DNA from 3 places in the Peribacillus sp. GL_122 genome. Region 2 is predicted to be linked to each of the others. Evidence: riboswitches for the same ligand, from Rfam matches in the RefSeq annotation. Region 2 holds a riboswitch; each other region holds the start of a gene.
What was found. Region 2 has a riboswitch for S-adenosylmethionine ahead of AC3ISB_RS25910 (O-acetylhomoserine aminocarboxypropyltransferase/cysteine synthase family protein). Riboswitches for the same ligand answer to the same signal wherever they lie in the genome.
Positions count from the first base shown of each region.

Region 1: another riboswitch for S-adenosylmethionine. It lies ahead of AC3ISB_RS06890 (Fur-regulated basic protein FbpA); the one in region 2 lies ahead of AC3ISB_RS25910 (O-acetylhomoserine aminocarboxypropyltransferase/cysteine synthase family protein).
Region 3: another riboswitch for S-adenosylmethionine. It lies ahead of AC3ISB_RS25215 (5-methyltetrahydropteroyltriglutamate--homocysteine S-methyltransferase); the one in region 2 lies ahead of AC3ISB_RS25910 (O-acetylhomoserine aminocarboxypropyltransferase/cysteine synthase family protein).

Region 1 covers NZ_CM174415.1:1,408,631-1,416,536, forward strand. The annotation lists gene AC3ISB_RS06855 (aldehyde dehydrogenase family protein) at 1-605, opposite strand, end outside; gene AC3ISB_RS06860 (MFS transporter) at 879-2,084, shown strand; gene thiE (thiamine phosphate synthase) at 2,123-2,755, opposite strand; gene thiM (hydroxyethylthiazole kinase) at 2,736-3,551, opposite strand; gene thiD (bifunctional hydroxymethylpyrimidine kinase/phosphomethylpyrimidine kinase) at 3,548-4,354, opposite strand; gene thiW (energy coupling factor transporter S component ThiW) at 4,323-4,844, opposite strand; gene tenA (thiaminase II) at 4,860-5,549, opposite strand; TPP riboswitch at 5,639-5,743, opposite strand; SAM riboswitch class I at 5,902-6,006, shown strand; gene AC3ISB_RS06890 (Fur-regulated basic protein FbpA) at 6,183-6,371, shown strand; gene AC3ISB_RS06895 (aspartyl-phosphate phosphatase Spo0E family protein) at 6,627-6,821, shown strand; gene AC3ISB_RS06900 (GNAT family N-acetyltransferase) at 6,890-7,396, opposite strand; gene AC3ISB_RS06905 (GDSL-type esterase/lipase family protein) at 7,615-7,906, shown strand, end outside.
Region 2 covers NZ_CM174415.1:5,307,526-5,315,431, reverse strand. The annotation lists gene AC3ISB_RS25930 (arsenate reductase family protein) at 1-79, shown strand, start outside; gene gcvH (glycine cleavage system protein GcvH) at 175-558, shown strand; gene AC3ISB_RS25920 (toprim domain-containing protein) at 651-1,016, shown strand; gene AC3ISB_RS25915 (thioredoxin family protein) at 1,020-1,328, shown strand; SAM riboswitch class I at 1,474-1,580, shown strand; gene AC3ISB_RS25910 (O-acetylhomoserine aminocarboxypropyltransferase/cysteine synthase family protein) at 1,680-2,990, shown strand; SAM riboswitch class I at 3,107-3,219, shown strand; gene AC3ISB_RS25905 (methionine ABC transporter ATP-binding protein) at 3,373-4,407, shown strand; gene AC3ISB_RS25900 (methionine ABC transporter permease) at 4,400-5,068, shown strand; gene AC3ISB_RS25895 (MetQ/NlpA family ABC transporter substrate-binding protein) at 5,084-5,920, shown strand; partial or broken gene AC3ISB_RS25890 (IS5/IS1182 family transposase) at 6,033-6,373, opposite strand; gene AC3ISB_RS25885 (YuzK family famiily protein) at 6,828-6,980, shown strand; gene sufC (Fe-S cluster assembly ATPase SufC) at 7,432-7,906, shown strand, end outside.
Region 3 covers NZ_CM174415.1:5,179,385-5,187,290, forward strand. The annotation lists gene AC3ISB_RS25190 (glycerol-3-phosphate dehydrogenase/oxidase) at 1-1,306, opposite strand, end outside; gene glpK (glycerol kinase GlpK) at 1,587-3,077, opposite strand; gene AC3ISB_RS25200 (MIP/aquaporin family protein) at 3,099-3,923, opposite strand; gene AC3ISB_RS25205 (glycerol-3-phosphate responsive antiterminator) at 4,151-4,693, opposite strand; gene AC3ISB_RS25210 (hypothetical protein) at 4,859-5,287, opposite strand; SAM riboswitch class I at 5,463-5,564, shown strand; gene AC3ISB_RS25215 (5-methyltetrahydropteroyltriglutamate--homocysteine S-methyltransferase) at 5,647-6,750, shown strand; gene AC3ISB_RS25220 (ArsR/SmtB family transcription factor) at 6,961-7,263, shown strand; gene AC3ISB_RS25225 (MFS transporter) at 7,420-7,906, shown strand, end outside.

The DNA.
Region 1 (7,906 bases), 1.9 Mb from region 2:
TAAAGCGCGGAAAGCGGAGTTTGTTCAGCAGGCTTTAATACAACCGTACAACCTGTAGCAAGTGCCGCTCCCAGTTTCCACATCGCCATAAGAAGCGGAAAGTTCCATGGGATGATTTGGCCGACAACACCAACAGCCTCGTGTTTTGTGTAGTTAAAATAATTTCCGCTTACTGGAATGGTCTGTCCAACAATCTTGGTGGACCAGCCAGCAAAATATCTCATATGTTCTATAGCTAAAGGAATGTCGGCATTGGTAGTTTCACTGATTGGTTTACCATTATCCAACGTTTCCAATTGAGCAAGTTCAGTTTTATTTTCTTCCATTAAATCAGCAAGTTTATACATTAGCCTACTGCGTGAAGCTGCGCTCATTCTTGACCAAGGCCCCTCATCGAATGCTTTGCGTGCAGCCTTGACGGCTAAGTCGATATCCTCTTTATCAGCTTCATAAACATCTGCAAGTTTTTGTCCTGTAGCAGGATTAGGTGTGGAGAAGGTTTTTTTTGAAGCACTTTCTACAAACTGACCATTAATATAGAGCTTTTTTGGTCCTGTTAAAAATTTTTGCAGCTTTCCACTTACTTCTAACGTTAGATTTGTCATAATTACCCTCCTGAATAAAATGATTATCTTGGGCAGAACATGATGACTTATTGTTAACGCTATGATTTATGCCAATTTTTATGATAAATGAAAAAAAGGGAATATTCAATCTATATCATTCGACAGAATATTCAAGATTTCATCATCATAATTAAGTAAAGAAGTATTATTTTGTCATGACATGTGTAAATACTATAGCAAAAATGAAAGTTAATAGTTAAAATGAATAAGGATAAAATAACAAGAAGGTCTAAAGTTCTTCAGGAGGAATATATGGGAAATGATGCGAAAATGATATCGCAACGTAAGTTACTAGGTGTTGCGGGTCTTGGATGGATGTTCGATGCACTTGATGTCGGTATGCTTTCTTTCATTATTGTTGCTTTGAAACAGGAATGGAACTTAACCAGTGAGCAGGTTGGCTGGATTGGGAGCATAAATTCTATCGGAATGGCTGTTGGAGCCGTATTCTTTGGTGCGATGGCCGACAGGGTCGGACGGAAGAATGTCTTTATCATTACATTATTATTGTTTTCAATCGCAAGTGGCCTGTCTGCAGCAGTCAGTACACTCAGCTTGTTCTTGATATTGCGATTTTTGATTGGAATGGGACTTGGAGGAGAACTTCCGGTTGCCTCGACATTGGTCTCTGAAAGTGTTGAAGCAAGTAAAAGGGGAAGGGTTGTCGTCCTTCTTGAAAGTTTTTGGGCGGTTGGCTGGATTTTGGCAGCACTCATATCCTACTTCATCATTCCGGCTTATGGTTGGCGTGTTGCATTGTTATTGAGCGCAGTTCCAGCTTTATATGCGCTGTATCTGCGCTTGAAACTGCCGGATTCACCGAAGTATACGGAACTAGAAAAAAAGCAGAGACCGTCTATATTAAGCAATATGAAAAGTGTCTGGAAAAAGGAATACTCCCGTCAGACCCTTGTATTATGGATTCTATGGTTTTGCGTGGTCTTTTCTTATTATGGGATGTTTTTATGGCTGCCAAGTGTGATGGTCTTAAAAGGCTTCAGCATGATTCAAAGCTTTGAATATGTTTTGATCATGACGCTTGCACAGCTTCCGGGCTATTTTTCAGCTGCATGGCTGATAGAGAAGCTGGGACGTAAATTCGTTTTGATCACATACTTAATTGGAACCGCCGTTAGTGCCTTTTTCTTTGGATCGTCAGAGGGGCTGGCACTGCTGATAGTTTCCGGGATGTTCCTATCTTTCTTCAACCTGGGGGCATGGGGTGCGCTTTATGCATATACACCTGAGCAGTATCCAACAGCAGTTCGTGGTACAGGTGCTGGGTTAGCTGCAGGGATCGGAAGGATTGGCGGTGTCCTGGGACCGTTGCTTGTAGGGTATTTAGTTGCCGCAGACACACCGATTTCATCGATTTTCACCATTTTTACAATCGCTATTCTAGTGGGTGCCATTGCCGTAGCTTTTGGGAAGGAAACAAAGAATACCGTTTTGACATAAACAAAAGGAAGGGGACTGTAATCAGTCCCCTCTTTTCATTAATCAAAGTCTTTTATGATTTTTAAAAGGGATTCGGAGGCTCTCTTCGGACTATCTGCATTCATGATGGCCGATACGACTGCGGTACCGGATAGCCCGCTATCAGAAAGAGTGGAAATGTTATCTGCAGTGATACCCCCGATGGCTACGGCGGGAATGGATACGCTGCGGCAAATTTCCTCCAGATCCCCAATGGCCATTAGGGTTGCATCTTGTTTGGTCTTTGTAGGGAAAACGGAACCGACTCCGATATAGTCTGCTCCATTTCGTTCGGCTTCGAGAGCTTCTTCAAGAGTGGAGACAGATACACCTACAATCATATCTTCAGGAACCATTTGTTTGACGACAGGCAGTGGAAGGTCATCTTGCCCAATATGAATTCCGTCCGCTGCAACCGCAAGGGCTATATCCACCCGGTCGTTGATGATAAGGGGAATGGACAGCTCGTTCAATAATTGTTTTAATGCAGAAGCTTTTTTATAAAAGGAAAGGGAGGAATTGTTTTTCTCTCTAAGTTGTACGATCGAGACTCCTCCTGAAACCGATTCTGCAATGATTCTGGCCAATTCTTCTAATGCTAGGGATTCTTCCGTAACTAAATACAGGCTTAAATCAATTTGGGACTTCTTCATTTATTTTCACCTCATGCATCCAGATTTCCTTATCCATTCTTGATATTGCATCGATTAATCGCACGCGAAACGTTCCTGTTCCTTCATCTTTTTGAAGGTTTGCAGCAGCTAGTTCCCCTGAAATGCTCATGGTAGAGATACCGGCAATTGCCGCAGAATAGAAATCGTCGGTGACTCCGGAAAAAGTACCGATAAGAGCGGTGGACATGCAGCCGGTACCTGTAACATTAGTTAAAAGGAGGTTCCCATTGTCGATGATGGACGTATGTTTTCCGTCGCTGACCGCATCCTTAGCTCCGCTGACCACGACGATACTATTCAATTTATTTGCTGCTTGTGCAGCCAGCTCTGCATTGCTAATCGCTAGTTCCCCCGAATCCACCCCGCGTGTAACGTTATCCCCACCCATCAATGAAAGAATCTCACTCGCATTCCCGCGAATGATTTGGAAAGTAACCTTACTAAGGAGCTCTTTGACCTGCTCTGTACGATAGGGGGTGGCACCAACTCCCACCGGGTCCAAAATGACCGGGATATCCTGGGCATTTGCCGTCTTACCGGCAATCACCATTGCTTCAAAGGCTTTATCATCGATCGTACCGAAATTCAAGACCAATGCATCTGCTAATTTGACCATATCCGCCACTTCTCTTGGGCTCGAAGTCATTACTGGTGAACCACCGATGGCAAGGGTGGCATTTGCACAGTCGTTGACCGTAACAAAGTTGGTGATTTGGTGAATGAGTGGTTTTCTTTCTTTTACCTTCACGAATAAATCGGCTGCAGAAACCTTCATATTAATTCACTCCGTTCTTTTTTTGAAAATGAATGAAAATGGTGGACAGGTCCATGACCTTTGCCGATTGAAAAGCTATTGCGTATCGCTTCAGAAATATAGGTCTTGGCCTGTTCGATCGACTGTTGCAATGGCAGCCCATTTGCCAGGTTTGATGTAATGGCAGATGATAGAGTACAGCCCGTGCCATGAGTGTTTTTCGTATGAATGCGCTCTCCCTTGATCCATTGGAAGTCAGTCCCATCATAAAAAAGGTCATTTGGATTTCCTGCTGCATGGCCTCCTTTAAGTAAAACGGCTTTGGGACCCATTTCTTGTATTGAAATGCATGCCTTGTAGAAATCTTGTTCCGTTCGAATCGACAAGCCAGTAAGTACTTCCGCTTCCGGTACATTTGGGGTTAAAAGTGTTGCAAGCGGAAGCAAATCCATTTTTAAGGCAGAGACAGCCTTTTCGTCGAGCAAATGATGGCCGCTTTTGGAAATCATGACAGGGTCAAGGATAACGATGGCAGGCAAGAAGGTTTTAAGGGACGCAGCGACAGTTTCCACGATTTCTTTTGATCCAAGCATGCCTATTTTTACTGCATCGACATGAATATCTTCAAAGATAGCTGCAATTTGATCTGATATGATTGCTGTTTCAATTGGCTGTACTGAACGGACTTCCATTGTATTTTGTGCGGTTACGGCTGTGATGGCAGACATTCCAAAGACACCATGTGCAGAAAATGTTTTTAAATCCGCTTGTATTCCAGCGCCGCCCCCTGAATCAGAGCCTGCGATGGTTAATGCTGTTTTCATAAAAAAACCCCTTCATATAATTATTTTTTAGAAGTATTTTAAGTAATATGAAAGCTAAAATCGCACCAGCGAATGAACTGAGCATAAAAGCCGGTAAAAAACCAAAAAGAGCAGCTTTTTCTCCCAATAGGAGGAGGGCAAGTGGATAACAGGCTAGGGAACCGAGAATACCGGTCCCGATCACTTCCCCTAAACAGGCGAATTTTAAGCTTTGTGTTTTTCGATAAAGGATGGCAGCCAAAAGTGCACCGATCATGCTCCCGGGAAAGGCAAAAATTGAACCGGTACCAGACATGTTTCTAATGATGGAAACTAAAAAAGCTTGTGTCACAGCATAAGCTGGCCCCAATAGAACGGCAGTCATGACATTTGCCAGATGCTGAATAGGAAAGACCTTTGCAAATCCTGCAGGTATGAAAATAAATGAACTGGTCAGCGTCGTTATAGCCGTGATCATGGCAGTCAACGTCAGTTTCTTGATAGGATTCATCATCATGTCAACGACCTACAGCGGCCAATCCTGCTCATTTTGAACCATATCCCAGAATAAATATTCATATCGGGAAGTAACCAAAAAGTGCTTTTCTAATCTAAGAAGTTCCGTTTCTGGCATGCCTTCCGTCAATTCTTCCAACAAAGCGATCAGCCATTTGTGTGCTTCACCGAATTCAGGAGATGAATAGGACCTTATCCAATCTGCGTAGCGATTGTTTTCCAATGCTGCTCCATTTTGTTCTTTTAATAGCAAACCGATTTCATAATAATCCCAAGCGCAGGGCAGGAGACAGGCGATCAAGTCTGCCAAAGTCCCATGCTGAGCTGCATTTAGCATGTATCCTGTATAGGCTAGAGTGGTTGGAGTAGGCTCTGTATCTTCCAATTCCTTGGAACTGATCCCGAATTCGGAAGCATAATGCCGATGAATATCCATTTCCACTTGAAGGGTTTCATTTAAAATACTCGCAAACTTTGCCATGGTTTCGATGTTATGAGCTTTGATGACACCTAAAGCAAAGAGCTTGGAATAATCCATAAGATAGATATAGTCCTGCTTCAGGTAATAGGCAAATTTGTTTTCAGGAAGCGTACCATTTCCAATTGCCTGGACAAAGGGATGTGAATGGTTCCTTTTCCAAATTTCTTTTGACCGTGCATGTAGTCTATCACTGAATGGTTCTAATTTAACATTCTCCATTGTTCATCCTCCTTTAGAATGGATCTCCTTGTTAATGAAAAAACCCGTTCCTGAATACGGAACGGGGTAGATGGATATAGTCTGTAAATGGACGATATCATCCACTTCCCTCCGCCGGTATGAGCCGGTTCAGGTTCAAAGGGTCCGGAACTAATTCCATCTCAGTCTTAAAAAAGACTCCCCTAGTGGTGTGAATTGTATGTAATTACTGACATCATATCAGAAAGACAAGAAAATGCAACCCGCATTTGAAAGAGGGACCATTTTATGTCCAGGAAAAAAGGGAGAACCAGGTAATTGACTTTTGATGGTTATTAGGATAAAATCATGTCTACATCATTTATATATCGATTTCTTATCCAGAGAGGTGGAGGGACTTGGCCCAACGAAACCTCGGCAGCGGACCCGTTTTGGGAACTGTGCTAAATCCAACAAGCATATGCTTGGAAGATAAGAAGAGCCGTACGGACACTGTCAGCCTCTTCTTGAATTAGAAGGGGCTTTTATTTTTGGGAAATAACGTTTAGTGACATAATGGAAAAGGTATATATAATTTGGTGAAAATCAAACAAGTTGATAAAGTTTAGCTAACTAGAAGCAGGCTCTAGGAAGACTAGGAAAGGAGCCATTTACATGGCAGAATTATTTAAGAGGATTGAACAGAGGAAGGCAAAGCTTATTGAAGAGTTATTGGCCAATGGAGTATACAAAACCTCTGATGAAAGGCACCTTTATGATGCCCCATTAAAAGTACTTGAAGATGAATATAAGATTGTTATAAATAGACCAAATACTGAGTCACCTTCTGAATGGATGACATAGTAAACGATGGACTATATTTTGGGTTTTTGGATAAGGGATATGATGTAAGCATTCGCAGTCTACACTAGTGGATGCTTTTTTTGCGTTTGATAGAAAATGACACAAAATATACATAATTTTAGAATGAAATAGTCATTTTGTCACATTTATCCTTTAAAATAACACATTTAATTTCTGAAAAATAGTTGATTTTTACTAGTAGTTTCATTATGATGAAAGTGTAAAAATATTGAATAAATGGGAGGTGGCTATATAATGCCTTGCCGTAAGGTAACGATAGAAAAAGTAGAAGAGAAGAGAAAAGAAATGATCAACTTGGCAGCAATTTACGGCTTAACAAGTCTGCTAACTGTTCAAGCCAGTCAAGAATTGGATATGCTATTAAATGCGTTAACAAGTAAAAGAGATTCTGAACATTTTCCCCTCCAGAAAGCATATAGGTATTTTTAAATTAGCCAATTCGACCTCGATTAATATGAAAAAGCTACTGCTCAAGGCAATAGCTCTAAAGAATAATATTAAATATCGACACGTTTACCAAGAATGACCAAATCCCGCTCAATGCCATCCAGCTCGGCAACTTGAGGTAAATGTGCCCATTCTTCAAACCCGAATTTGGAAAAAAGCTTAAGGCTTGGTGTATTGTGGGCGAATATGAAACCCAATAGAGTCTTAACACCTAATTTTGGACTCAATTCAATGGCCTTTTGAATCGAAATTTGTCCGATTCCTTTTCCCCGGAAATAATCATCAATATAAATGCTGATTTCGGCAGTGGAATTATATGCCGGTCGGCCATAGAAGGATTGGAAGCTCATCCATCCAGCAGTTTTCCCTTCTATAGTAATGATAAATAGCGGTCTACTTTCTGAATGATGTTCCTCAAACCATTTAACCCTCGATTGGACGGATACAGGTTCCGTATCTGCCGTGACCATTCTTGAAGCAATTGTCGAATTATATATTTCAACAATTCTGGGTAGATCAGATAGTTCTGCCTCTCTAAACTCTATGTGCTCTTCCATGATTTAAACTCCTAACTATCATTTATTCAATCTCCAGAATGAAGGGTAATCCCGTTTTTTGTTTAAGGGACGGTGAATGACACTCAATCCATTGAAAGTTTTATATTATCATACACTCTTAAATCTTTATCTGACAATTTTTTTTATGTTAAGACTGCAGATTTTTTGGGTATGTAAAAGATTAAATACTTCTAGTAAAGAGACAAGAGGAGAACCAAATGAAAAAATTGGCAGGTTTATTGATTATAGTACTAGTTATATGTTTTGCTGCATATGAATTTCAGGCCTCGGAGTCGGAAGATGTGCAAAGGGTGATGGCTTTTGGAGATTCATTAACCTATGGAAAAGGGGATAAGGACGGAGAAGGATATATAGAAGGCCTTGAGGATGAATTGAATAATCCGCAATCCGAACAAAAAGTGAGTTTTTGGAATTACGGTATAAAAGGCCAGGAAACGGATGGGGTGATGAAACAGCTTGATGATTACCGCATTAAAACGAAACTTGATG
Region 2 (7,906 bases):
GAAAAGGCCGATTGTTACAGATGGCACCAAAGTGACGGTAGGTTTCAAAGAAGAGCAATTCGAACAGGTTTGGAACTGAAATTTCACAAAATATTTGGTTAATTCCTTACTTAAACAAACAATCTACCTTATAATGTAATAGATAAAATAAGATGTACATATGGAGGGTTAATAATGACAACAACACCAAAAGAACTTCGTTACACTAAAGAACATGAATGGGTCAAAACGGAAGATGGAACAGTGCGCATTGGGATTACAGCTTTCGCACAGTCCGAGCTTGGGGACATCGTATTCGTTGAGCTTCCGGAAATCGGCGATGAATTGAAAGCGAACGAACCATTTGGAAGTGTTGAATCCGTTAAGACCGTTTCTGAGCTTTATGCACCTATCAGTGGCAAGGTTGTTGAAGTAAACGAAGATTTAAGTGACAACCCTGAATATGTAAATGAGTCTCCTTATGAAAAGGCATGGATGGTCGTGCTTGAACCATCTAATAGCAGTGATATTGAAAACTTGATGAGCGCTGAAGAGTATGAGAGTTTAATCAACGGTTAAATAGAAGGAGAGGGGGGACTGAAAAGGCCTGCTCTCTTTTTCATTTTGTACAGTGGCAGTTGCGCACATAATTCGTGAGATGGAGTGATGACATGGAGTGGGGCGAATTCGATAAAGTGATCATTGTAGAAGGCAGTTCCGATAGAAGAAAAGTTGCCTCCGTTTTAAATGAAGATGTGGAAATAAGATGTACGAATGGGACCATATCATTAACTAAGCTGGATGAATTAGTGGATGAATTGATGGATCGTGATGTTTATCTCCTTTTTGACGCAGATGAATCAGGAGAAAAGCTGCGGAAGCAGTTCCGAAGGGAAATGCCGGAAGCGAACCACCTGTATATTAATAAAATGTACAAAGAAGTGGAAAGCTCACCCGAACATCATATCGCAACTGTGCTACTATCTGCCAATATGAATGTGAAAATGAAATTTTTAAGTCAAAGGGTGAACGACTAATTGATGCAGGAATGGAAAGAAGAAGAGTGTAAGCTTGCTGTTGAAAATGGGGAAACCTTTTGCTTATATTTATATACGCCTTTATGCGGCACTTGTCAGGTTGCATCCAAGATGTTGACGATATCCTTGGAGCTGTTTCCAGAATTGAAGGCAGGTAAAATGAATATGAACTATGTCCATGCAATTGCCGAATCATATGAAATCGAAAGTGTGCCTTGTTTATTGCTTTTCAAAAAAGGAAAGCTGCACAAAAAAATATATGCCTTTCAATCCGTTCCTTATTTGTACGGATTGCTTAAGGAAATCAGCTAAGAAACCAATCAGAACCGTGGTTGGTTTCTTTGTTGCGGACATTTGAACGCGAGATCGGAATTAAACAAAGAATATTCTAACAATTTATTGACTGATTTATTCTAAAATGCTATATTTTGAATTAAGTAATGGCAGAATTTAATAGTTCTTATCAAGAGTGGCGGAGGGACTGGCCCGACGAAGCCCGGCAACCGGTATAAATTTTATATACGGTGCTAATTCCAGCAGAGTGTTGGCTCTGGTAGATGAGGTGTGTTCTTGAGACCTCTTCTTGTTGAAGTGGTTTTTTTGTTTATAAAAGGCCAGATATCATATAATTCCAACTAAATCCATAGAAAAAGGTGAAATCATATGTCAGGGAAAAAGTTGCGTTTCGAAACATTGAGTGTTCATGGCGGTCTGCAAGCTGATGAAACAGGTGCACGTGCAGTTCCTATTTACCAAAGCAATGCATATTTGTTCAAAGACACCGACCATGCAGCGAATTTATTTGGCCTAAAGGAGAATGGCTATATATATACACGGCTTCATAATCCCACGGTCAGCGTTTTTGAGGAAAGAATGGCCTTATTGGAAGGCGGTATCGGCGGGTTGGCAACAGCAAGCGGAATGGCTGCCATCTCACTTTCAATCCTGAACATTGCCGCTGCAGGTGACGAGATTGTTTCAGCCTCTACATTATATGGCGGTACGTATAACCTTTTTGAAAATACTCTTCCCAAGTATGGGATCAAAGTGAAGTTCGTTTCTCCCGATGACCCTGAAAATTTCAAAAGGGCGATTACGCCAAGAACTAAAGCCATTTTTGCCGAAACGATCGGTAATCCAAGTTTGAGGGTGCTTGACATTGAAGCGGTAGCGAAAATCGCCCATGAAGCCGGCATACCTTTAATCATTGATAATACCTTTGCAACACCGTATCTTTGCAGACCAATTGATTTTGGCGCGGACATCGTCATCCATTCCGCTACAAAATGGCTTCTGGGAAATGGAACGACACTAGGCGGTGTCATCGTGGATGGAGGGAAGTTCGATTGGAACTCGCCAAACTACCCTGGCTTCACGGAGCCTGACCCAAGCTACGACGGTCTTGTATACGCCGAGGCAGTAGGACCTGCCGCATTCATAACGAAAGCCCGAGTTCAGTTACTTCGAGACTTAGGCCCTGCGCTAAGTGCCCAAAGTGCATTCCAGTTTACGCTTGGACTTGAAACGCTGCATGTAAGGATGAAAGAGCATCTATCAAACACCAAGTCTGTCATTAAATATTTAAAAAACCATCCTGCCGTGACTTGGGTTTCGCATCCTGGTGATGAGGATCATCCCGATAAAGCCCTTGCGGATAAATATTTACCTAAGGGAGCCGGGTCTGTCGTGACTTTTGGAATACAAGGTAATCGCGAAGCTGGGGCAAAACTTATCAATTCGGTGGAATTATGGTCCCATGTGGCGAATGTAGGGGATGCGAAGAGCTTGATCATCCACCCAGCCAGTACGACCCATCAACAATTGAATGAGGCGGGTCTTGCGAAAGCGGGTGTGCGCGCCGATCAAGTCCGTTTATCCATCGGGATTGAAAATGTAGACGACTTAATAGAAGATTTGGAGCAGGCAATTGAAAAAGCGACGAATATCGTTTCCTTGACTTCCAAAACGCTTTAACCAAAGTTCCTGTCATTCTTGAACTAGAAATAATATACATTGCGCTCCTTTTTTATCTATGATAAAATTTCTCCATACTAAAGAACTTAATGATGTACAAATATTCTATATATTAGCTCTTATCAAGAGAGGTGGAGGGATGTGCCCGATGAAACCCGGCAACCGACAAGGAGATTTCCTTGGAAAGGTGCCAATTCACACAAAGTTTAATTACTTTGGAAGATGAGAGAAAGGCCTGTTTCTTCACCTGCCTTTCTGCTCATGCAGAAAGGTTTTTTCTGTTTTAATGAGGAAAACATGTGCATGATATGAGAAACAGACTAATAATGTAGAGAAATCAACTAAGTTCATAGGTTTTATTGGATAAAAGAGGTGAGGATTAATGATTACATTGACGAAAGTCAGTAAGCTGTTCCGAACAGGAAAAGGAAACAGTGAGACGATCAAGGCTGTAAATAATGTGAATGTTGAAATAAATAAAGGTGAGATTTTCGGTATCATCGGATACAGTGGAGCGGGGAAAAGTACTTTGATCAGAATGCTCAATGGATTGGAAACTCCTACAGAGGGATCCGTTGTGGTGGCTGAGAAGGAAATTTCAAAAATTAAAGGGGCTCAGCTACGTAAGGCCCGTCAAGAAATCAGCATGATTTTCCAACATTTCAATCTATTATGGTCAAGGACCGTTCAGGAAAATATTTCTTTCCCATTGGAAATTGCAGGAGTTTCTAAAACTGAACGGACCAAGCGTGTGAACGAATTGATCAAGTTAGTCGGACTGGAAGGCAGGGAAAAGGCCTATCCTTCACAATTAAGCGGAGGGCAAAAGCAAAGGGTGGGAATAGCCAGGGCTCTGGCAAATAACCCTAAAGTGCTGCTGTGTGATGAAGCGACATCTGCCTTGGATCCGCAGACTACCGACTCCATACTCGAATTGCTTGTTGACATCAATCAGCGCCTAGGATTGACGATCGTCTTGATAACACATGAAATGCATGTAATACGTAAAATCTGTCATCGCGTCGCCGTAATGGAAAACGGGCAAGTTGTTGAACAGGGTCCTGTCCTGGATGTTTTCAAGAATCCTAAAGAACAAATGACGAAGCGTTTCGTGCAGCAGGTAACGGAACCAGAAGAAACGAAAGAAACGATGGACCATTTGCTCGAACGTTATCCTGCAGGCAAAGTGATTCAATTGACCTTTGTAGGTGATCATGCAGAAAGCCCGTTGATCACCAAGCTTGTACGAAACTTCGAGTTGGATGTCAATATCGTTCAAGGTAAGATATCCCAAACAAGAAGCGGTTCATATGGAACATTGTTTATCCATCTTGATGGCACAGAGGATGAAATGCTCCGCGCAATCGAATTCATTAAAGCACAGCAGGTAGGCGTGGAGGTGATTACTCATGCTTGAAGAATTATTGCCGAATATTGATTGGGAAGACATTATTGAAGCAACGAAAGAAACGCTCTACATGACAAGCGTCTCTGTAGTGGCAACCTTTTTTATAGGCATAATATTAGGATTGATCCTGTTCCTGACAGGGAAGGGTAATATGTGGGAAAACCGGGTAATCAACGGGGTCATGAGTGCTATCGTTAATATATTCCGTTCCATTCCATTTCTTATTTTGATCGTGCTGCTCATTCCTTTCACTAAGGCACTTGTCGGTTCAATGATCGGAGAGAACGCTGCATTGCCGGCACTTATTATCGGTGCGGCCCCATTTTATGCGCGTATGGTTGAAATCGGCCTGCGTGAAATCGATAAAGGTGTAATTGAAGCCGCTAAATCTATGGGGGCAAAAACGAGCACGATCATTTGGAAGGTCCTTCTTCCAGAGTCGATGCCTGCCCTTATTTCAGGAATTACGGTAACATCGATTGCATTGGTTGGATATACCGCAATGGCCGGGGTCATCGGCGCAGGCGGACTTGGTAATCTAGCCTATTTGGACGGCTATCAAAGAAATCAAAATGACGTTACGCTTGTAGCGACGATCGTTATTCTAATTATCGTCTTCATAATTCAAATTATTGGAGATGTGATTACATCTAAATTGGACAAAAGATAAAAGGAGATGAATAGGATGAAAAAGTTTTTAGGATTTGCATTAATTTTAGTGTTATCTATCGCTTTGGCTGCTTGTGGAAGTGAAAAGGATAAAAGCGGCAGTGATACAGAAAAAGAATCGAAGAAATTAGTTGTAGGGGCATCTAATGTTCCGCATGCTGAAATCCTTGAGGAAGCTAAGCCGCTTCTTAAAGAAAAAGGAATCGAATTGGAAATCGAAACATTCCAGGACTATGTTTTACCGAATAAGGCGTTGAATGATAAGGAATTGGATGCTAACTACTTCCAACACATTCCTTATTTAGAAGGGCAAATTAAAGAAAATGGATATGACTTCGTCAATGCTGGCGGAATTCATATCGAGCCGATTGCTCTATATTCACAAAAATATAAAAGCATTGATAAACTTCCGGAAGGCGCAACAATTATTATGAGCAGCTCTGTTGCTGACCACGGACGTGCGTTATCTCTATTAGAAAAAAATGGCCTGATTACATTAAAAGAAGGCATCGATAAAACGACAGCTACAACGAAAGACATCGTTGAAAATAAGAAAAACCTTAAATTCGATGCTGATTATGAAGCGGCCCTGCTTCCTAAAATATATGAAAGCGGCGAAGGCGATGCTGTTTTGATCAACTCAAACTATGCAATCGACGCTGGCTTGAATCCATTGAAAGATTCAATTGCGATTGAAGATTCCGAATCACCTTATGTGAATGTCATCGCAGTAAACAAAGGCGATGAAAATAAAGAAGAAATCAAAGCGCTTGTAGAAGTGTTGCATTCTAAAAAAATTCAAGATTTCATCCTTAAGGAATACAAAGGTGCGGTTGTACCGGCGGATAAATAATTCAAGAATGGCGGCCTGATTTAATTCAGGCCGCAGTTTGTAAACAAAAAGGTTCCGGAATGTTCTCATTCCGGAACCTTTTGATTTTTTATTGGATTTGAAGCAGTTAAAGCGATTTGTACTCACGATAGCCCTCTTTATTTGTTGTTGAGTGCCGATGGGCAGAGATAACAACCAAAACGCTCATATTACAAATAGGCATGGTTGCGGAAGAATATTTCTTTTGTTCGAGGACGTGTACAGAGTAAAGCTGGTGTTTTGTTAGTTGCATCTGCGTCAACCAGCTTCAGGTTTTCCAACTTTCTTAATCACTTGTTCAACCAGATGCTCTTAAGAAACGACTATCATGAGTATTTCCGGGTGTTACTATCGTCCTCAACACAAATCCGTTACGGTCTGTCGCAGCATAAATGAATAGGCAAACTGTTTTGTTCGTTCAGCTTTTACATAATGCGTCGCTCATAATTTTTTCCGAACTTAGAAAAGTGAGGCACTTTATCATGGAAACCTTAACCGGCATGGAACGAATAAAGACTGTAGGTGAAAGTGATTCTATCTGATTGTTTAGTCTTAGTGGATTGGAACGGAAGGTACGAGACTCCTGCGGGAAAAGCGAGTCAAGGGAGACCCCGCAGGCGCAAAAGCGCCGAGGAGGCTTCCGGACCGCCCGCGGAAAGCGAGTGCCTGAAGTGGAAAGTAACGTTTAAATTTTGAAAACCTAAAAACTAAAAAACTGTAGATAAACTCATTGATCAACCAGTTTGTTTACAGTCTGCGGCCTAATTTAATTCATTTCATGTTTAATCAGAAAAGTAAAGGGTAAGAGATAATGAAAGCATTAAAATGATACACAAATTTGAAAGGATGGTTCACTATCAATACTCTAGATTTAAATGTAACAAGCGAAATGGAAAAGGCGATGCAGTCTTCACATGGGGTTGGCTACAGTGAGTACAGTAGAAACTTAGACCTCCGTATCGAGGTCGAGAAAGAACGGGATAGGGAACATGTAAAGTGCAATAAAATGGTCCAGGACCTACAACGCAAAATTCACGGATAAGCATATAAAAGAGTTCTTTAAAAGATCGGTCTGTAGAGGTAAAATGGAAAGTGGTCCATAAATAAGGGGTGCCTTATTGGATAAACTTACATAATGCCTGACAGTCCGTTTTTTTTTCTTTTTAAAGCGGAACGTTCATACCTTGCAATCGAATTCTTTGAACATATATTAATAAGGATGGAGATTTGCTGAATAATAAGATAATTTTAACAAAAGCTAAAATAAGTATGAATATGCAGGAAACAGGCTATATCTGTTAGTATTGTAAGAATAGGACGGGTTTTTAACATGACAGAAGTGGAAACCCTTATCTATTTAGTTGATTCCAAATTGGATTTGTTATAAAATTGGAATGAGAATAAAGTGAGAATGCTTTTACGTAAATTACAGTAAAGAAAGTAATCCTTACTTTCTGGTAATAAAATTGGAATTAGTTCACGGAGGTATTATTATGTCAGCTTCTACATTAACGGTTAAAGATCTTCACGTATCAATTGAAGGTAAAGAGATTTTAAAAGGGGTAAACCTTGAAGTCAAAGGTGGAGAAATCCATGCGATCATGGGACCAAATGGAACTGGTAAATCCACTTTATCATCAGCAATCATGGGTCACCCTAAATATGAGGTGACTAGCGGAAGCATCACATTCGATGGCGAAGATGTATTGGAAATGGAAGTAGACGAGCGCGCTCGTGTCGGTCTATTCCTAGCTATGCAATATCCAAGTGAAATCAGCGGTGTTACAAATGCTGACTTCTTGCGTTCTTCCATTAATGCACGCCGTGAAGAAGGCGATGAGATTTCATTGATGAAATTCATCCGTCAAATGGACCAAAAAATGGAGTTCCTTGAAATGGATGAAGATATGGCGCAACGCTATTTGAATGAAGGATTCTCTGGCGGAGAGAAAAAACGTAACGAGATTC
Region 3 (7,906 bases), 130 kb from region 2:
CTGAGTCAACTCCCATTTGAATATGTTGCTTGATATAATCGGAGAAGTTGCTTGATCCCCCGACATCCCCACCGGAAATCGGCATTCCTTTAGTACTGCTGGCTGGGTAAGTTTTATTGGATTGCTGGGCAAGCTTCCCTGCCAAAAGGTCGACCGTCGTTTTTGCCATTTTGCGATAACCGGTCAATTTCCCTCCCGCAATCGTGATAAGGTCCGAATCGGACTCCCAAATTTCATCTTTCCTTGATATTTCGGAAGGATCTTTCCCTTCTTCAAGAATCAACGGCCTCACTCCAGCCCAGCTTGATTCAATATCATCACCCGTAATGTTCAATTCTGGAAACATATAATGTATCGACTTTAATAAATAGGCACGGTCTTCGGAAGTAACGGTCGGCACTGCAGGATCACCATCATAAAAAGTGTCCGTAGTCCCTACATAAGCTTTACCGGCTCTCGGGATGGCAAAAATCATCCGGCCATCAGGCGTATCAAAATAAAGCGCCTGCTTCAACGGGAATTTCGATTGGTCGATGACCACATGAACACCCTTGGATAACTTCAGCGTTTTCCCTTTTTTCGATTGGTCCTTCTCACGAATGGAATCGACCCATGGACCTGCTGCATTAATAACTTTGTCTGCGTATATTTCATAAGAATCACCTGAAAGTAAATCGGCAACTTGGACGCCGTTCACCTTGCCATTGTCATATAACAATTTTTCCACTTTTGTATAATTTATCGGTGTTGCACCTTTATCGACAGCCGCCTTCATCACTTCAATCGTCAGACGTGCATCATCTGTCCGGTATTCAACATAGTAGCCTCCGCCCTTCAGTCCCTCTTTCTTAACGAGCGGCTCCCGTTTTAGTGTTTCCTCCGCCGAAAGCATTTTCCTGCGTTCAGCTTTTTTAACCCCCGCAAGGAAATCATATACTCGAAGGCCAATGGAGGTACTGAATTTCCCGAAGGTGCCACCTTTGTGCATCGGTAACAGCATCCATTCCGGCGTGGTAACATGCGGTCCATTTTCATAAACGATTTCCCGCTCTTTACCAACCTCGGCAACCATTTTTATTTCAAATTGCTTCAAATACCGCAATCCGCCATGAACAAGTTTTGTCGAGCGGCTTGAAGTACCTGCTGCAAAGTCCTGCATTTCAACCAAAGCCACTTTCATTCCACGGGTCGTTGCATCCAGGGCGATCCCTGCACCGGTAATTCCCCCGCCAATGACAACCACATCATATTTCTCTTTTTTCAGAAGTTCGATCGTTTCTTCGCGATATATATTTGAAAACCTCATGCCTGACTCCTCCTTTAAGTATTGCATTCTATTTTTTTCTTGAATTTTGCACATTTACTCGTGAGTTTGGTCAATATATTCAATTGGTTCATTTGTTCGCATAGTTTATATAGATATTAATATCCCTAATCTGCCATTAAAAACAAAAAAAGAGACCATAAATGACATTATCGAATTAACGATAACGCATTCATGGTCTCTCCTGTTCTCCGGCCGAGTTATTAACTTGATTTCATTATAGCATACTCCAGCTCGTTTGAGAAAGAATACATCTTGTTTTTTATTTAAATGCCATAGCGGCATGTACAGCTTTTTTCCAGCCTTCATATAATTTTTCACTATTTTGCTCTTCCATGGAGTGTTTAAAGGTTTTGTCTACCGCCCATTGCCGGGAGATTTCTTCTTGATCCTTCCAATACCCGACAGCAAGGCCAGCTAAGTATGCAGCTCCTAATGCTGTAGTTTCGTTTATGGTCGGCCTCTCGACGGGCACCCGTAATAAGTCGCTTTGGAATTGCATCAGGAAGTCATTCTTGACTGCTCCGCCATCCACTCTTAATGTCTGGAGCTCGATTCCTGAATCCGCCTCCATTGCATCAAGGACATCCTTCGTTTGATATGCCAGTGATTCAAGTGTGGCACGAATGAAATGTTCTTTGGATGTGCCACGCGTCAAACCAAAAACGGCTCCCCGCACTTCGCTGTCCCAATATGGAGTTCCAAGTCCTACAAAAGCCGGTACCACATATACTCCATCGGTACTTTCCACCCGTTTTGCATAGGCTTCGCTGTCCTTTGCATCATGAAGCATCCGCAGGCCATCGCGCAGCCATTGGATTGCGGAGCCCGCTACGAATATACTGCCTTCCAGTGCATATTCGACCTTCCCATTCAGTCCCCAGGCAAGGGTCGTCAATAGCCCGTGTTCGGAACTGACAGCCTTGGCTCCTGTATTCATGAGCATGAAACAGCCTGTTCCATACGTGTTTTTAGCCATTCCTTCATTAAAGCAGGCTTGGCCGAATAATGCTGCCTGCTGATCACCGGCTGCCCCGGCGATCGGAATCGATTGGCCGAAGAAATGATATTCGATCGTACGTGCATACTCCTCAGAGGAAGGCCTCACTTCCGGCAGCATTGATTTTGGTACAGTCAATATATCGAGCAGTTCTTCATCCCATTTCAGTTCGTGGATATTGTACATCAATGTCCGGGATGCATTGGAATAGTCCGTTACATGGGCCTTGCCTCCTGATAGCTTCCAGATCAGCCAAGTATCGATGGTACCGAATAACAGCTTGCCTTCATCCGCCTTTTGCCGGGCCCCTTCCACATTATCGAGGATCCATTTCACTTTCGTTCCGGAAAAATAAGCATCTATCAACAATCCCGTTTTATCCCGGAATAGATCATTAAGTCCCTTTTCCTTCAAATCATCACAGATTTCACTTGTTTGCCTGGACTGCCATACAATCGCATTATAGACAGGGGTACCTGTTTCCTTATCCCAAACGACTGCCGTTTCACGCTGATTGGTGATCCCGATCCCGGCAATTTGCTCTGGCTTTACACCGGATTCAGATAGTACACCGGCAATCACCGCCAGGATCGATCCCCAAATCTCATTGGCGTTATGCTCGACCCAGCCTGGTTTAGGGAAATGCTGCGTGAATTCCTTTTGGGAGGAATGGACGATTTCCCCCTTTTCGTTAAATAAAATCGCCCGCGAACTCGTTGTTCCTTGATCTAATGATAAAATGTATTTTTCCATTGTGTATGCCCCTCCTTTTAATTAACTGGCAATATTTCTGCTTTCCAATTCATGTGACTGCTTTTTACCAAATGCATAGGCTAATATCAATAGTACCAGGCTTGCACCCAAAACAGACCAAAATCCTGCTGTTATTTCTCCCATAAAGAATGCTTTATAACAAACGGCACCAAGTGAACCCCCAATAATCGGTCCAACGACCGGAATCCATGAATAGCCCCAATTGGAATTGCCTTTACCCGGGATCGGCAGCAAAAAGTGAGCGATGCGCGGCCCCAGATCGCGTGCCGGGTTAATCGCGTATCCTGTCGTTCCCCCAAGAGACATCCCGATCACGACAATCAATAACCCGACTGCGAATGGATTTAGTCCCTCTGTAAAATTATTGGCACCTATAAATAATAAACCAAGAATAAGGATGAAAGTTCCAATCATCTCACTTAATAGATTTGAAAATGTATGCGGGATCGCAGGTGAAGTCGCGAACACACCAAGCTTCGCTCCTGGATCATCAGTAGCTTTCCAGTGTGGCAAATAATGCAGGAATACTAGAGTTGCTCCAAGGATTGCGCCAATCATTTGGGCAACGATGTAACCGGGCACATCACTCCAAGGAAATTCCCCAATAATCGCAAACCCTACTGTGACTGCCGGGTTTAAATGCGCCCCGCTTATGGACCCCACTGCAAAAACACCCATCGTAACAGCCAATCCCCATGCAATCGTGATAACGATCCAGCCGGCATCTTTTGCATAGGAACCCTTTAAGGATGAACCAGCCCCAATGCCTGCTCCGAATAAAACTAATATCATCGTACCTAACACTTCTCCCCAAAATGGAGTCATGAATAAAACCCCTCCCCTGATAAATTTTTAAACCATGCCAACAAATAAAAGGAGATCCACAGCAGAACTATCTTCATAAAATAAATTATGAATAGATCTGTTGTGAATCTCCTAGTCTCCGTCACATATATTAACTTGTATAATAAAATATACTAGGTAATGAAAACGCTGTCAATATTTTGTAAAAAATTAATCTATTTTTCTGTGATTTTTTTTAATTTCCCCTATTAAACGATATCCCATAATTCAGTTTTGGAAGTGGTGATTGACGACGCTCCAGCATCAAGGGCGTTCATGACTTCATCCGAAGTACGTATGAGGCCGCCTGCAAAAATCGGTGTCTGCAATCGTTCCTTCACTTCTTTTATCATCCATGGCATAGCGCCCGGCAATACTTCGATATAATCCGGCTTGGTTTTCTGCACCAGCTTATAACTTTTCTCAAGCGCATGTGAATCTATTAAAAAGATTCGCTGGATGGCAATGACTCCCTTTTGCTTCGCCTTCAATATAACGTTTGATTTAGTTGAAATCAGCCCATATGGATTATATTCCTGACAAATGAATTCTGTCGCGTACTCATCACTTCTTATGCCATGGATCAAATCGACATGATAAATCATTTTCTTATTATGCTGCTTTGCCATCATACTTACGTTTTTCAATTGTGATATATGCAAATCAAGAAACACACCTATTTCATAGGAACTTTCTAAAAATCTTTCGAAATCCTTCATGCTTGCTGAAGCAGGCAAAATCTTCTGATCCATCATTATCCTCCTCATTCCCAGAAAAACTCAAAACTTCAAGTCATTTAGTATATTTTAAAGAGCTTGATTTATCAAACACATTTTTTTCATGACCAATGTCACCATAACACTATCATACCTGTCACTCCCTTTATAGTTTTCGGCTAAGAATGTATGTAAACTCCATCATAAAGTAATTTTCATTTTCAATGCACCTTCGACGAGTTCATACGATTTAATTGTGCCAACGGGAATTTTTCTCACGATGCTCCAAGCATTAACATTCATTTTGATCGTTCTTTTTTCAAATTCAAAAAATGGAGGTCTGTTAAATATCCTTTGGTTGATGAAATTCCTGTCAATTGGTTCCATTTCCACTAATTCAAATACAATCGTTCTTTTTTCCACATGAACCGGTTTTAATGTAATCCGAAAAGCTACGTTTTTCTTAAACATCATTTTTTTCACTTCCATCGTTCCGGAAAGCACTATATGCTTTGGCGTAATCTCGACTTTAATATCCTGACCATATGATTTCATTCTTAAGATATTCTCTATCATGGCTTCAGTTACCGTTATCGGTATGCCATTTTTGAATGGACTGAATGTACTCATCCTTGCATTCCCCTCCTGCCGCTCATACAGAACGTCGGTTATAGCATATGCCAGGTTCCTTGATGTAGTTAACTTTTCAACCCATATTAATAATCGGTATATTCGAAATCTTCCACCTTCAATACTTGACCTTTATAAAAACTATCTGTATAGTCATAATTAATTTAATAGACAACTCTTATCCAGAGAGGTGGAGGGACTGGCCCTTTGATGCCTCAGCAACAGACTGATCATGTACTGTGCTAATTCCAGAAGTGTAAAAACTTGAAGATAAGAAGAGTATATAGCTTTGCTGCCAACACCTCTTCTTATTTTTAAGAAGAGGTTTTTTATTTTTAAAAGGAAAGAAGGAATGCAACATGTCAATCACATTAACGAAAGCACCATTCAGGGCCGATCACGTCGGAAGTTTATTAAGACCAGAACGTTTACATATTGCCAGAAAGCAATTTAAGGAAGGTACCATTTCAGCAGAGCGGCTTCGTGAAGTTGAAACCGAAGAAATCAATCGGATTGTCGAAAAACAAATTGAAGTTGGATTAGAGGCCGTGACGGATGGTGAGTTCAGACGAACATGGTGGCACTTTGACTTCCTCGAACATTTAAATGGCATCGAGGGATATGTGACTGAAAAAGGTCTCACATTCGATGGTGTGGAAACAGAGAGATATAACGTTCGCAATACCGGGAAGGTTTCATTCAATCCTGAACATCCCTTCATTCGCGATTTCATTGAATTGAACAAAATCGTGAACGGACGCGCCGTTGCCAAGCAAACCATTCCCAGCCCAAATCAATTATTTGCTGTAGGCATTCATAATGAAGACATCTATCCTGATATTGAAGACTATGCTAATGATATCATCAAAGCGTATCAGCATGCTTTGAAGGCTTTTTATGAAGCAGGTGTACGTTATCTTCAATTGGATGATGTATATATTGCCAGACTTTCAGCTCCAGATTTCCAGTTCAAAGATGGAAAATATACGAGGGAACAGTTAATCGATCTTGCACTTCGCGTAATTAATGGCGCATTGGAAGGCAAACCAGAAGACCTTGTCGTCACTACACACCTATGTCGTGGGAACTACCAGTCGACTTGGGCGTTTGAAGGAAGCTATGCCCGTATCGCCCCAACTTTATTGGCAAAAGAAACAGTGGATGGATTTTTCTTGGAATATGATGATCAACGCTCAGGAGATTTCAAACCATTGGAATACATTCCAAATGGCGGAGCACGGGTCGTACTGGGTGTCGTCACTTCAAAAAATGGAGAAATCGAAGACAAGGAAGCTGTTAAGGCACGCATTGAAGAAGCCTCGCACTTCGTTCCTCTCGAACAATTATGCTTAAGTCCGCAATGCGGCTTCGCCTCCACCCATCACGGCAACAAGCTGACCGAAGAACAGCAATGGGAAAAGCTGAAATTCGTCGTTGATGTAGCAAAAGAAGTATGGAAATGATTTTTTAGCGGAGACTTTAATTCTGATTTACAGGATTTGAACAACCTAATCGGCCGCACTTATAAGGGAGCCGATTAGGTTCTTGCAATAATACATTTCCATTCCTTTAATGACTCTTTAGATAACGGTATCAAGTTTTGCTATTTATGAAACTAACGATGAATGATAAAACTATTTGACATATCGATAATTCTCGATATAATGAAATGTATGAAAACAATCGAGATATTTAAAGCATTATCCAATGAATCCAGGTTGCAAATCTTACAATGGCTCAAGGCGCCTGAACTCCACTTCACCCCTCATGAGGGAATAGACATGAAGGAAACCGGCGTTTGCGTAAGTCAGATTACGGAAAAATTAAACATGACCCAGTCCACGGCCTCTCAATACCTCTCGATGCTTCTTAGAGCAGGATTGATTAAAACGGAGCGGATAGGAAAGTTTACGTATTACAAACGAGATGAAGAGGCAATCTCAAAAATTACTGATTTCTTGAAAGAAGAAGTATGAAAATGAACCTGATCCGTACCTTAGAGGGTTGGGTTCATTTTTCTCTCTAACATTTCGATATTTCGCGATATGTTTATTTTTTTATTCATACATATCAACATATTGCGATATGTCTTTATATAAAATTAATAATCATTAATGAGGAGTGAATCTATTTTGCTTAATACATGGAAAATTTACATGTTAGCGATTATCAGTTTTTTAGTAGGAACATCCGAATTCATAATATCCGGAATTTTGGATAAGATTGCGGATTCTCTTGGAGTGACCCTTGCTGCCGCAGGACAGCTCATTACAATTTTCTCCCTTGTCTACGCAATCGGTACACCCATTCTCATGGCTTTAACAGCAAGTTTAGACAGACGAAGATTAATGTTGTATTCCCTTGGACTATTCGTAGTGGCCAATCTGCTTGCCTTTCTATTACCAGGCTTTGGACCGTTTCTATTTGCACGCATAATCATGGCACTTGGTGCAGGATTGGTTGTAGTCACCGCTCTGAATATTGCCGCTAAGCTTGCTCCGCCAGATAAACAAGCAAGTTCTATTGCGACAGTTGTCATGGGGTTTACAGCTTCCCTTATCATTGGCGTACCTCTCGGAAGAATCATGACAGATGCATTCGGGTGGAAATCCGTCTTTG